DNA from 3 places in the Mycobacterium cajalii genome. Region 2 is predicted to be linked to each of the others. Evidence: predicted binding sites of a transcription regulator. Region 2 holds the regulator's gene; each other region holds the start of a gene.
What was found. The regulator LexA, encoded in region 2, represses DNA repair genes until DNA is damaged. The targets are predictions, from matches to a motif close to CGAACANNTGTTCG.
Positions count from the first base shown of each region.

Region 1: a site for LexA is predicted at 1,712-1,725, ahead of cofD (2-phospho-L-lactate transferase). Genes of this name have one in related genera too.
Region 3: a site for LexA is predicted at 1,687-1,700, ahead of ruvC (crossover junction endodeoxyribonuclease RuvC). Genes of this name have one in related genera too.

Region 1 covers NZ_CM141436.1:1,304,079-1,307,342, reverse strand. The annotation lists gene ACJ512_RS06260 (phosphomannomutase/phosphoglucomutase) at 1-71, opposite strand, end outside; gene ACJ512_RS06255 (DUF3499 domain-containing protein) at 171-623, opposite strand; gene ACJ512_RS06250 (metallopeptidase family protein) at 810-1,232, shown strand; gene ACJ512_RS06245 (WhiB family transcriptional regulator) at 1,266-1,610, opposite strand; gene cofD (2-phospho-L-lactate transferase) at 1,978-2,970, shown strand; gene ACJ512_RS06235 (coenzyme F420-0:L-glutamate ligase) at 2,967-3,264, shown strand, end outside.
Region 2 covers NZ_CM141436.1:2,090,367-2,093,630, forward strand. The annotation lists gene ACJ512_RS10065 (LGFP repeat-containing protein) at 1-1,632, shown strand, start outside; gene lexA (transcriptional repressor LexA) at 1,651-2,325, opposite strand; gene ACJ512_RS10075 (LysM peptidoglycan-binding domain-containing protein) at 2,616-3,110, shown strand; gene nrdR (transcriptional regulator NrdR) at 3,221-3,264, shown strand, end outside.
Region 3 covers NZ_CM141436.1:2,265,782-2,269,045, forward strand. The annotation lists gene ACJ512_RS10980 (YebC/PmpR family DNA-binding transcriptional regulator) at 1-256, shown strand, start outside; gene ACJ512_RS10985 (hemerythrin domain-containing protein) at 296-691, shown strand; partial or broken gene ACJ512_RS10990 (spermine/spermidine synthase domain-containing protein) at 698-1,040, opposite strand; partial or broken gene ACJ512_RS10995 (DUF4178 domain-containing protein) at 1,049-1,567, opposite strand; gene ruvC (crossover junction endodeoxyribonuclease RuvC) at 1,718-2,272, shown strand; gene ruvA (Holliday junction branch migration protein RuvA) at 2,269-2,865, shown strand; gene ruvB (Holliday junction branch migration DNA helicase RuvB) at 2,862-3,264, shown strand, end outside.

The sequences.
Region 1 (3,264 bases), 790 kb from region 2:
TCCTCACCGACCAGCCCACGCACGTCGTACGCCTTGACGACACGGTGGACGGCCGCGGCGGGCCGAGACATGCGGGGCCTCCTGACGCCATGGATCGCTTCGACTCTTGGCCGCCAGCCTATAACCTCCGGCGGGCACGGGCAGCCACGGTCGGTCGGCGCCGAAGCCGCCTAGTCCGTCGGATCGGGCAGCACGCGCAGGTGGCCGCGGCGGCGCCCGGACCGGTGCTCGGGGGGCGCGAGCACGCCGCCGCTCGGTGCGGTGGCGTGGGCGGCGGCGTGCTGAACCTGAGGCTCGGAGGATCCGCTCTGCCGGAAACCGGGCAGGCCGGGCAGCGGCGTCTCGCCGGGCCCGACCTCACGCACCGCGTCGGCCAACGCCACCAGGTCGTCGTCTTCGGGATGCGTGGGATGGGTGGGCAGCGGGCCGGCGTGGCGCACGAGATCCCACCCGCGGGGCGCCGTGATCCGGCCGGCGTGGCCGACGCACAGGTCCCACGAATGCGGCTCCCGCGCGGTCGCGAGTGGACCCACAACGGCCGTCGAATCCGAGTAGACGAACGTCAGAGTCGCCACGGCGTAGTGCGGACACCCGGGCCGGCAACAGCGACGGGGAACGTTCACGCCGAAAGGTTATCGTGGACAAACCCCGCCGAAGCGCCGGACACGCGCAATCGCTCGGCGCCCGATGTCCAACCGTTACCATCGTGCCCGATGAGTGATTCCCGCGGCGGCTGGCGCGGCTTCGGCCGCAGCGATCGGCAGGGGGGCCGGCCCGGCTCGCCCCGGGTGTCCCGGCGGGGCCGGGACATGCGCGGTCCGCTGCTGCCGCCGACGGTGCCGGGGTGGCGCAGCCGGGCGGAGCGGTTCGACATGGCGGTCCTGGAAGCCTACGAACCCATCGAGCGGCGCTGGCAGGACCGGCTGGGCGACCTGGACGTCGCGGTCGACGAAATTCCCCGCATCGCGGCCAAGGACCCCGACAGCGTGCAGTGGCCGCCCGAGGTCGTCGCCGACGGGCCGATCGCGCTGGCCCGCCTGATCCCGGCGGGCGTCGACGTCCGCGGCAACGCCACGCGGGCACGAATTGTGTTGTTCCGCAAGCCAATCGAGCGACGGGCAAAGGACACCGTCGAACTCGCCGAGTTGCTGCACGAAATCCTGGTGGCGCAGGTGGCCATCTACCTCGACGTCGAGCCCTCGGTCATCGACCCGACGATCGATGACGACTGACGCCAATTGCGGTGTCGCGTCGGGGGTGTCGCGTCAGATGATGCCGCGCTTGAGGCGGCGCCGCTCCCGCTCGGAGAGCCCGCCCCAGATGCCGAAGCGCTCGTCGTGCGCCAGGGCGTAGTCGAGGCACTCGCTGCGCACCTCGCAGCCCAGGCAGATCTTCTTGGCCTCGCGGGTGGAGCCGCCCTTCTCGGGGAAGAACGCCTCGGGGTCGGTCTGGGCGCACAGGGCCCGGTCCTGCCACTGGTCCGGGGTCGGCAGAGGCTCGGGGTCGGGTTCGGGTTCGAATGCGACCGGCGCATCGGGAACCACGGTCAGATGCGGCCGGGCGAGCACCACCGGGGCTGAGCCGAACGTGGTGTGCGGTGTGCCTGCCATGACGCCCCGAAGGTGTTCGTAGGACATGCGTTTCCGCCTCCTCAGGCTGATTGGAAGAGTAGGGGTTCCCACTGTTCTGATGTACAGACAATTCGAACATTCGAACAAGTGATCGAATCTCGGTCTGCGACACCGGAAACGGCCGGCCAACCGGGAAATGACACTGTTGTGATTAGACACGGGTTGATGTGCCCGGTCAAGCGTTAGACGGCGTTTCCATATCATCTCGTGACCAAATTTCGGCGTTTCTGTTGTTTTGGCCCCCCGGCGTGTCGATCACAACTGTCACAACCGTTTCCGGTCCCGCTTCCCGGCCCGCCTCATGGGCCCGCCGCCGGACCGTGACCGGCCGGTACTGTCGTGCCCTGTGAAGGTCACCGTTCTGGTCGGCGGGGTCGGCGGCGCCCGCTTCCTGCTGGGGGTCCAGCAGTTGCTCGGGCTGGGCCGGTTCCGCGCGCCGGGGCAACCGCCCGACGACCACGAACTGACCGCCGTCGTCAACATCGGCGACGACGCCTGGATCCACGGGGTGCGCGTGTGCCCGGATCTGGACACCTGCATGTACACCTTAGGCGGTGGGGTGGACCCGGAGCGCGGGTGGGGGCACCGCGACGAAACCTGGCACGCCAAAGACGAATTGGCGCGGTACGGAGTGCAGCCGGACTGGTTCATGCTGGGCGACCGCGACCTGGGCACCCATCTGGTGCGCACCCAGATGCTGGGCGCCGGCTACCCGCTGACGCAGATCACCGCGGCGCTGTGCGACCGCTGGCAACCGGGCGCCCGGCTGCTGCCGGCCAGCGACGACCGGTGCGAGACCTACGTGGTGATCACCGACCCGGCCGACGACAGCCGGCGCGCGGTCCACTTCCAGGAGTGGTGGGTGCGCTACCGCGCCCAGGTGCCGACCCACAGCTTCGCGTTCGTCGGCGCCGAAAAAGCCAGCGCCACAACCGAAGCCGTAGCGGCCATCGCCGAGGCGGACGTCATCCTGCTGGCACCGTCCAACCCGGTGGTCAGCGTCGGCGCCATCCTGGCGGTCCCCGGCATCCGGGGGGCGCTGCGGGCCGCCACCGCCCCGGTCGTCGGCTACTCGCCGATCATCGGCGGAAAGCCGTTGCGCGGCATGGCCGATGCCTGCCTGTCCGTGATCGGGGTCGAGTCCACCGCCGAGGCGGTGGGCCGCCACTACGGGGCGCGCGCCGGCACCGGCATCCTGGACTGCTGGCTGGTGCACGACGGCGACGGGGCGCTCATCGAGGGGGTCGCGGTGCGTTCGGTGCCGCTGGTGATGACCGACCCGCAGGCCACGGCCGCCATGGTCGCCGCCGGGCTGGACCTCGCGGGCGTGCGCGCGTGAGCGGGCCGGGCGTCGGCGAGCACGGCACCGCGGCCGCGGTCGAGATCCTGCCGGTGCGCGGGCTCCCCGAGTTCCGCCCGGGTGACGACCTGGCCGCGGCCCTCGCCGCGGCCGCGCCCTGGCTGCGCGACGGCGACGTCGTGGTGGTGACCAGCAAGGCGGTGTCCAAGTGCGAGGGCCGCCTGGTGCCGGCGCCGCGGGACGCCGAGGAACGGGACCGGCTGCGGCGCCGGCTCGTCGACGACGAGGCGGTGCGGGTGCTGGCACGCAAGGGCCGCACCCTGATCACCGAGA
Region 2 (3,264 bases):
TTCACGACCGAGCCGGCGGTCTTGGCTGACCAGTTGAAGGGCCTGCAGGTGCCGATCGACCCCACCGCGGCCATCAACATGGCCTGGCGCGCGGCCGGGGGAGCCAACGGCAAGCTGGGCGCCAAGCAAGGCGGGCAGTACCCCATCGGCGGTGACGGGATCGCCCAGAACTTCGCCGGCGGGAAGGTGTACTTCAGCCCGGCGACCGGTGCGAACGCCGTCGACAGCGACATCCTGGCCAAGTACGAGTCCCTGGGCGGCCCCGTGGGCAGCGACCTGGGGTTCCCCGTCGCCAACGAGTCCGACGGCGGCATACCGTCGAGCCGGATCTGCACCTTCTCCGCGGCCGACAAGCCGGTGATCTTCTGGACGGCCGAGCACGGCGCGTTCGTGGTGCGCGGAGCCATGAAGGCCGCCTGGGACAAGCTGCGCGGTGCCGGCGGGAAGCTGGGCGCCCCGGTGGGCGACCAGGCCGTGGACGGCGACGTGGTCTCGCAGAAATTCGCCGGCGGCACCATCTCGTGGAACCGCGCGAAGAACACGTTCACCACCGACCCCTCGAACCTGGCGCCCCTGCTGGGCGGCCTGCAGATATCGGGCCAGAACCAGCCGAGTGCGGTGGCCATGCCACCCCACACCAAGAAGCCGGTCTGGCAGCAACGGTGGTGGCTGCTGGGCGGCGCCGCGGCGCTGGTGCTTCTCGCGTCGCTGGTGCTGGTGGGCGTCCGCCTGCGCCGCGGTCGCGCCGGTCGCGACACCGCCGCCGGTGCCGCCGAGCAAGACGGGGGCGCCGGATACGGCCCTGCCGACGGACTCTGGGGCCACGACGGCGAGGCGGCCACCGAGCACTTCGGGCGCGATGACCTGCACCCCTCCGAGGAGCACGCGGCGGACGCCGAGCCCGAGCGCCAGGTCAGCTGGGGGCGCGGGACCGGGGCCGCGCTCGCGGGCGAGGAGGTTGCGCATCGCGGGCACTACGGCGGCGAGGCGTCGCCCGGCCCGGGGGAGGATGCGGACGAGTTCCAGAGCGTGTTCCACGGCGGGGAGGAAAATCCCGACGCGGTGGACACCGACTCCATCCCCGTCGTCATCGAAGCCGACTTGTCGGAAGCCGGGTATCCGGAGTTCGACGAGGAAGAGGGCTATCTCGACGTGCCGGAGGCCGGTTACGCCGAGTTCGCCGTGGAGCAAGTCCCTGAGGACGAAGGCGCCGAGCAAGGCGGATACCCGGAGCCGGCGGACGAATACCGCGAGGCGGCGGAGCCCGGCGGGCCGGGCGGCGGCCATGCCGAAGCCGCGTTCGACGGGTCGGCTGCCGACATCGCCGGCGTCGAGGCCGTCTCGCCCGTGGCCGAGGCGCGAACCGGGCGGCACGCGGCCGTGGACACCGACGAGACCTCGCCGTTGGCCACGCACGCTGCCAGCGCGGGCCCGAGCGCGCCGGGGCGCCCGACGATTCACCTACCGTTGGACGATCCCTATCAGATGCCCGACGGGTATCCGATCAAGGCGAGCGCCCGCTTCGGCCTGTACTACACCCCCGACAGCGCCCTCTACCAGGACACGCTCGCCGAAATCTGGATGTCCAGCGAACAGGTCGCGCAGGCCAACGGGTTCATCAAGGCCGACTAGGCCCGCCGCTGGGTACGGTCAGACCTTGCGGATCACGGTGACGACCTTGCCCAGCACGGTCGCGTCATTGCCCGGAATGGGATCGAACGCCGGGTTGTGGGGCATCAGCCACACCTGACCCCCGGCGCGCTTGAACGTCTTGACCGTGGCCTCGCCGTCGATCATCGCGGCGACGATGTCGCCGTTCTCGGCGACGTGCTGCTGCCGCACGACCACCCAGTCGCCGTCGCAGATCGCCGCCTCGACCATCGAGTCGCCGACGACCTTGAGCAAAAACAGCGTCCCCTCGCCGACCAGTTCGCGGGGCAGCGGGAAGACGTCTTCGACGGCCTCCTCGGCGAGGATGGGTCCGCCTGCCGCGATCCGCCCGAGGACAGGGACGAAGGTGGGTTCGGGCAGCGCGTCCGAGCCGGCCACCTCGGTGGTGGGCGCCGCGGGCACGGCCTCGTCGGCCCGGCGGACATCGACGGCGCGCGGACGGTTCGGGTCGCGGCGCAGGTAACCCTTGCGCTCCAGGGTGCGCAATTGGTGGGCGACCGAGGAGGTCGACGTCAGGCCGACGGCGTCGCCGATCTCCCGGATGCTCGGGGGATAGCCGCGGTTGGTGACCGACGCGCGGATGACATTCAGGATCGTGCGCTGCCGCTCGGTCAGCGATGCATCGCCGGCAGAGGTGTCGTTGCTGTCGCTCATGGCAATGAATGTAACCGCCCGGGATCCGATAATCAAACATGTGTTCGACTGGCGTGTCTACCGTCGAGAGCGGCCGAATAACAAAGGTGTAACTCCGCGGCCGATCGGGTATTTGAGCGGCATGTCCCAGGTGATCGATGACCGCGGCGCCGTTCGTCCGCAAGGCGTTGTCGGTGGGTCGGTCTAGCGTTTGGCTCGTGCGACACGCTTCGCTCAAATGTTCGGACATCGAACACGCGAGCGATAGTGTCGAACACACGAGCGAGGATCAGTTGACCGGAGGAACGCAGATGACCATCATTCACACAGTCTCGCCGCGGGTCGGCAGCGTTCGGCGCCCGATCAACGGGCCTGTCCTGGAGCCTCGCCGCGGGCGGGCCCGGACACCCGGGTCGCGCCGACCGGCCCCGTACGGGCCGGCGGGCGCCCCGCTGCGCTACCACGGCACCGGCGTCGCGATGTCCGTCGCGCCCCACCGCAGGCGTTCGGTCACGTGGGCGAAGACGGCGGCCCTGGCCGTGGGCGCCGGGCTGATCACCCTGTGGCTCGGGCTCATCGCCGACGTCGGGCAGGCGATCAACGGCGGCTCCCCGGCTTCGGCGGCGCCCGTGCCCGACAGGCTGGCCGTCGTGCGGGTCGAACCGGGGGAATCGCTGCAGGATGTCGCGCACCGCGTCGCGCCCGATGCGCCGGTTCGCCAGGTGGCCGAGCGCATCCGCGCACTCAACGAGCTGAACTCCCCGACGCTCGCGGCGGGTCAGCCCCTGATCGCGCCGGTGGGCTGACCCCGGCGCCACATGGCGCCGGAACCGCCGCCACGGCCGCCGCGCCGGCAGCGCGCACGGGTACGCTCGGAGTGTCCTGCGAGGTCCGTGAGCGCGGCGAAGGAGCGGTCATGCACTGTCCGTTCTGCCGTCACCCGGACTCCCGGGTGATCGA
Region 3 (3,264 bases), 180 kb from region 2:
CGACCTCGGCGACAGCTTCGAGATCCTCACCGAGCCGACCGACCTGGTTGCCGTGCGGACCGCGCTGCAGGACGCCGGCATCGACTACGACTCCGCCGACGCGGGGTTCCAGCCGTCGGTGACCGTGCCGCTGGACGCCGAGGGCGCCCGCAAGGTGATGAAACTCGTCGACGCGCTCGAGGACAGCGACGACGTGCAGGACGTCTGGACCAACGCAGACATCTCCGACGAGGTCCTGGCCCAGATCGAGGAGTGACCCGCGTTTGGCGTTGCTGGCCGGGGGAAGTTAGTCGGCGTGCCCGACATGCTTGTTGAACCGCCCAGCGAAGTCGTCAAGTTCCTCAAGGCTCAGCACGATCTGATCAAGGACATGTTCGACGAGGTGCTGCACGCGTCGAAACCCTCGGTGCGCGAGACGGCGTTCCGGGACCTGCGCCAGTTGCTGGCCGTCCACGAAACCGCCGAGGAGATGATCGTTCATCCCCGCGCCCGGCTCGAGGTCGACGGCGGCGACGCGATCGTCGACGCGCGGCTGCGCGAAGAGCACGACGCCAAGGAGCAACTGGCGAAGATCGAAAGCCTCGACGTCGCCTCCAAGGAATTCATCGACGAGCTCAACTTCGCGCTGGGCCCGTTCGCGTCGCGGCTCGACCGGGCCCGCGACGTCATCTTCCGGGCGCTGGGCTCGTAGTTCTGCTCAGTCGTATCCGCGGCGCATGTCCTCGACGATGCGCGGATTCTCCAGCGTCGAGGGCGGCAGGGCCCGGGGGCCCACATCGCCGGCGAACACGGTGGCGGCAGCGAGCACGCGCTGGTTGAGGAAGCGCAGCGGCCGCGTCGCCGCGGCGGGCCGGCGCGAAACCCCAGCCGCCGAAGGTCGGCACGTGCACCTGGTAGGGCGTGACGGCGTAGCCGGCCGCCCCGATCGTCGAAACGGTGCGCCAGAACGCCGTCGTCGTGGAGAACGGGCTGCCCGCCTGCGCCACCATCAGCCCGCCCGGGGTCAGCGCCCGCGCGGCCAGCCCGTAGAACTCCGCGGAGCGCGCTCCTAGGGCGACGACGGCGGGGGCGCGGGATAGACGGTGAGTTCGCCGGGCAGCACGGGTTTGCCCGTCGAGACCTCCCACGGCATGTCCGGCGCCCAGCGCTCGAAGGACGGCAGCGCGGTCTCGTCGGCGTCGGCGCAGTCGACGAACTCCATCTCGCCGCCCGCCGGCAGGCCCGTGGTGCCCTCGGTGGTGTAGGACGCGTGCCCGCGCTCGGACTCGTGGAACAGCACGCCGTCGACCGCCTTCCAGCAAATGTTCCCACCCGACGAACGGATCTCGTGGATCGTCACCGACCCGCGGACCACGTAGTCGACGCCGCCGTGGCTGACGATCGCGCCCGGGCCGAGCTGCCGCGGGCCGAGCTGCCGCGGGCCGAACTGCGGCATCGCGTCGGCGGCCAGGGGGTCCTGGCGACCGGCCGGCTCGGCCGCCTTGCGGGGCCGCCGCAAAGCCACGACCAGCACCACCAGCGACGCGACGAACAGCACGGCCGCGACCACGAACAGCAGCGATCCCACCCGCACCCTCCGGGCTAGAGCAAACGTGCCGCTTCAAGGCAGCAGCATTTCGCTCGACGAGAACCGGGGCCGGCGCCGCGTGTCCTGCCCGCCGGTGTCGGCGCCGCCCGCTAGGGTATCGAACAGCTGTTCTACAGGCGGGAGCGGGCAATGCGGGTGATGGGCGTGGACCCCGGGCTGACCCGATGCGGGCTGTCGGTCGTCGAGAGCGGGCGCGGCCGCCGGGTCGTCGCGCTGGACGTCGACGTGGTGCGCACCCCCGCGCAGACGCCGGTGCCCGAACGGTTGCTGGCCATCAGCGACGCCGTCGAGCACTGGCTGGACACCCACCTCCCCGACGTGGTAGCCATCGAGCGGGTGTTCTCTCAGCACAACGTCTCCACGGTGATGGGCACCGCGCAGGCCGGCGGTGTCGTCGCGCTGGCGGCCGCCAAGCGCGGCATCGACGTCCACTTCCACACGCCCAGCGAGGTCAAGGCCGCGGTCACCGGAAACGGGTCCGCCGACAAGGAGCAGGTCACCGCGATGGTCACCAGAATCCTTGCGCTGCAGGCCAAACCGACGCCCGCCGACGCCGCCGACGCGCTGGCCCTGGCGATCTGCCACTGCTGGCGGGCGCCGATGATCGCCCGGATGGCCGCGGCCCAGGAGAAGGCCGCCGAGCAGCGCCGGGCGTTCGCCGCGAAGATCAAGGCGGCGCGGTGATCGCCTCGGTCCGCGGAGAGGTGCTCGACGTGGCCCTGGACCACGTCGTCATCGAGGCCGCCGGTGTGGGATACAAGCTGATGGCCACCCCGTCCACGCTGGCGACGCTGCGCCGCGGCGGCGAGGCCCGGCTGGTCACCGCGATGATCGTGCGCGAGGACTCGATGACGCTGTACGGGTTCGCCGACGCCGACGCCCGCGACCTGTTCCTGACGCTGCTGGGGGTCTCCGGGGTCGGGCCCAAGATCGCCCTGGCCACCCTCGCGGTCTACGACGCGCCCGCGCTGCGCCAGGCGCTGCGCGACGGCGACGTCACCGCCCTGACCCGGGTGCCGGGGATCGGCAAACGCGGGGCCGAGCGGATGGTGCTCGAGCTGCGCGACAAGGTCGGTGCCGGCGCGGCGGGCACGGCGGCCGGCGCCGCGCCCACCGGGCACGCGGTGCGCGGTCCCGTCGTGGAGGCCCTGGTCGGCCTGGGCTTCGCCGCCAAGCAGGCCGAGGAGGCCACCGACAAGGTGCTGGCCGGGGACGCGGACGCGACGACGTCGGGCGCCCTGCGGGCCGCGCTGTCGCTGCTGGGGAAGTCGCGGTGAGCGGCGACGCCTCGGGGGACTCCGAGGACTACGCCGACCGCGAGCTGTCACCGTCGCTGACCGTCGGCGAGGGCGACGTCGACGTCAGCCTGCGGCCCCGCTCGCTGCGGGAGTTCATCGGCCAGCCGCGGGTGCGCGAACAGCTGCAGCTGGTCATCGAGGGGGCCAAGAACCGCGGCGGCACCCCCGACCACATCCTGCTGTCCGGCCCGCCGGGCCTGGGCAAGACGTCGCTGGCCATGATCATCGCCGCCGAGCTGGGGTCGTCGCTGCGGGTGACATCCGGGCCCGCCCTGGAACGCGCCGGCGACCTGGCCGCCATGCTGTCCAACCTGGTCGAGCACGACGTGCTGTTCATCGACGAGATCCACCGCATCGCCCGGCCCGCCGAGGAGATGC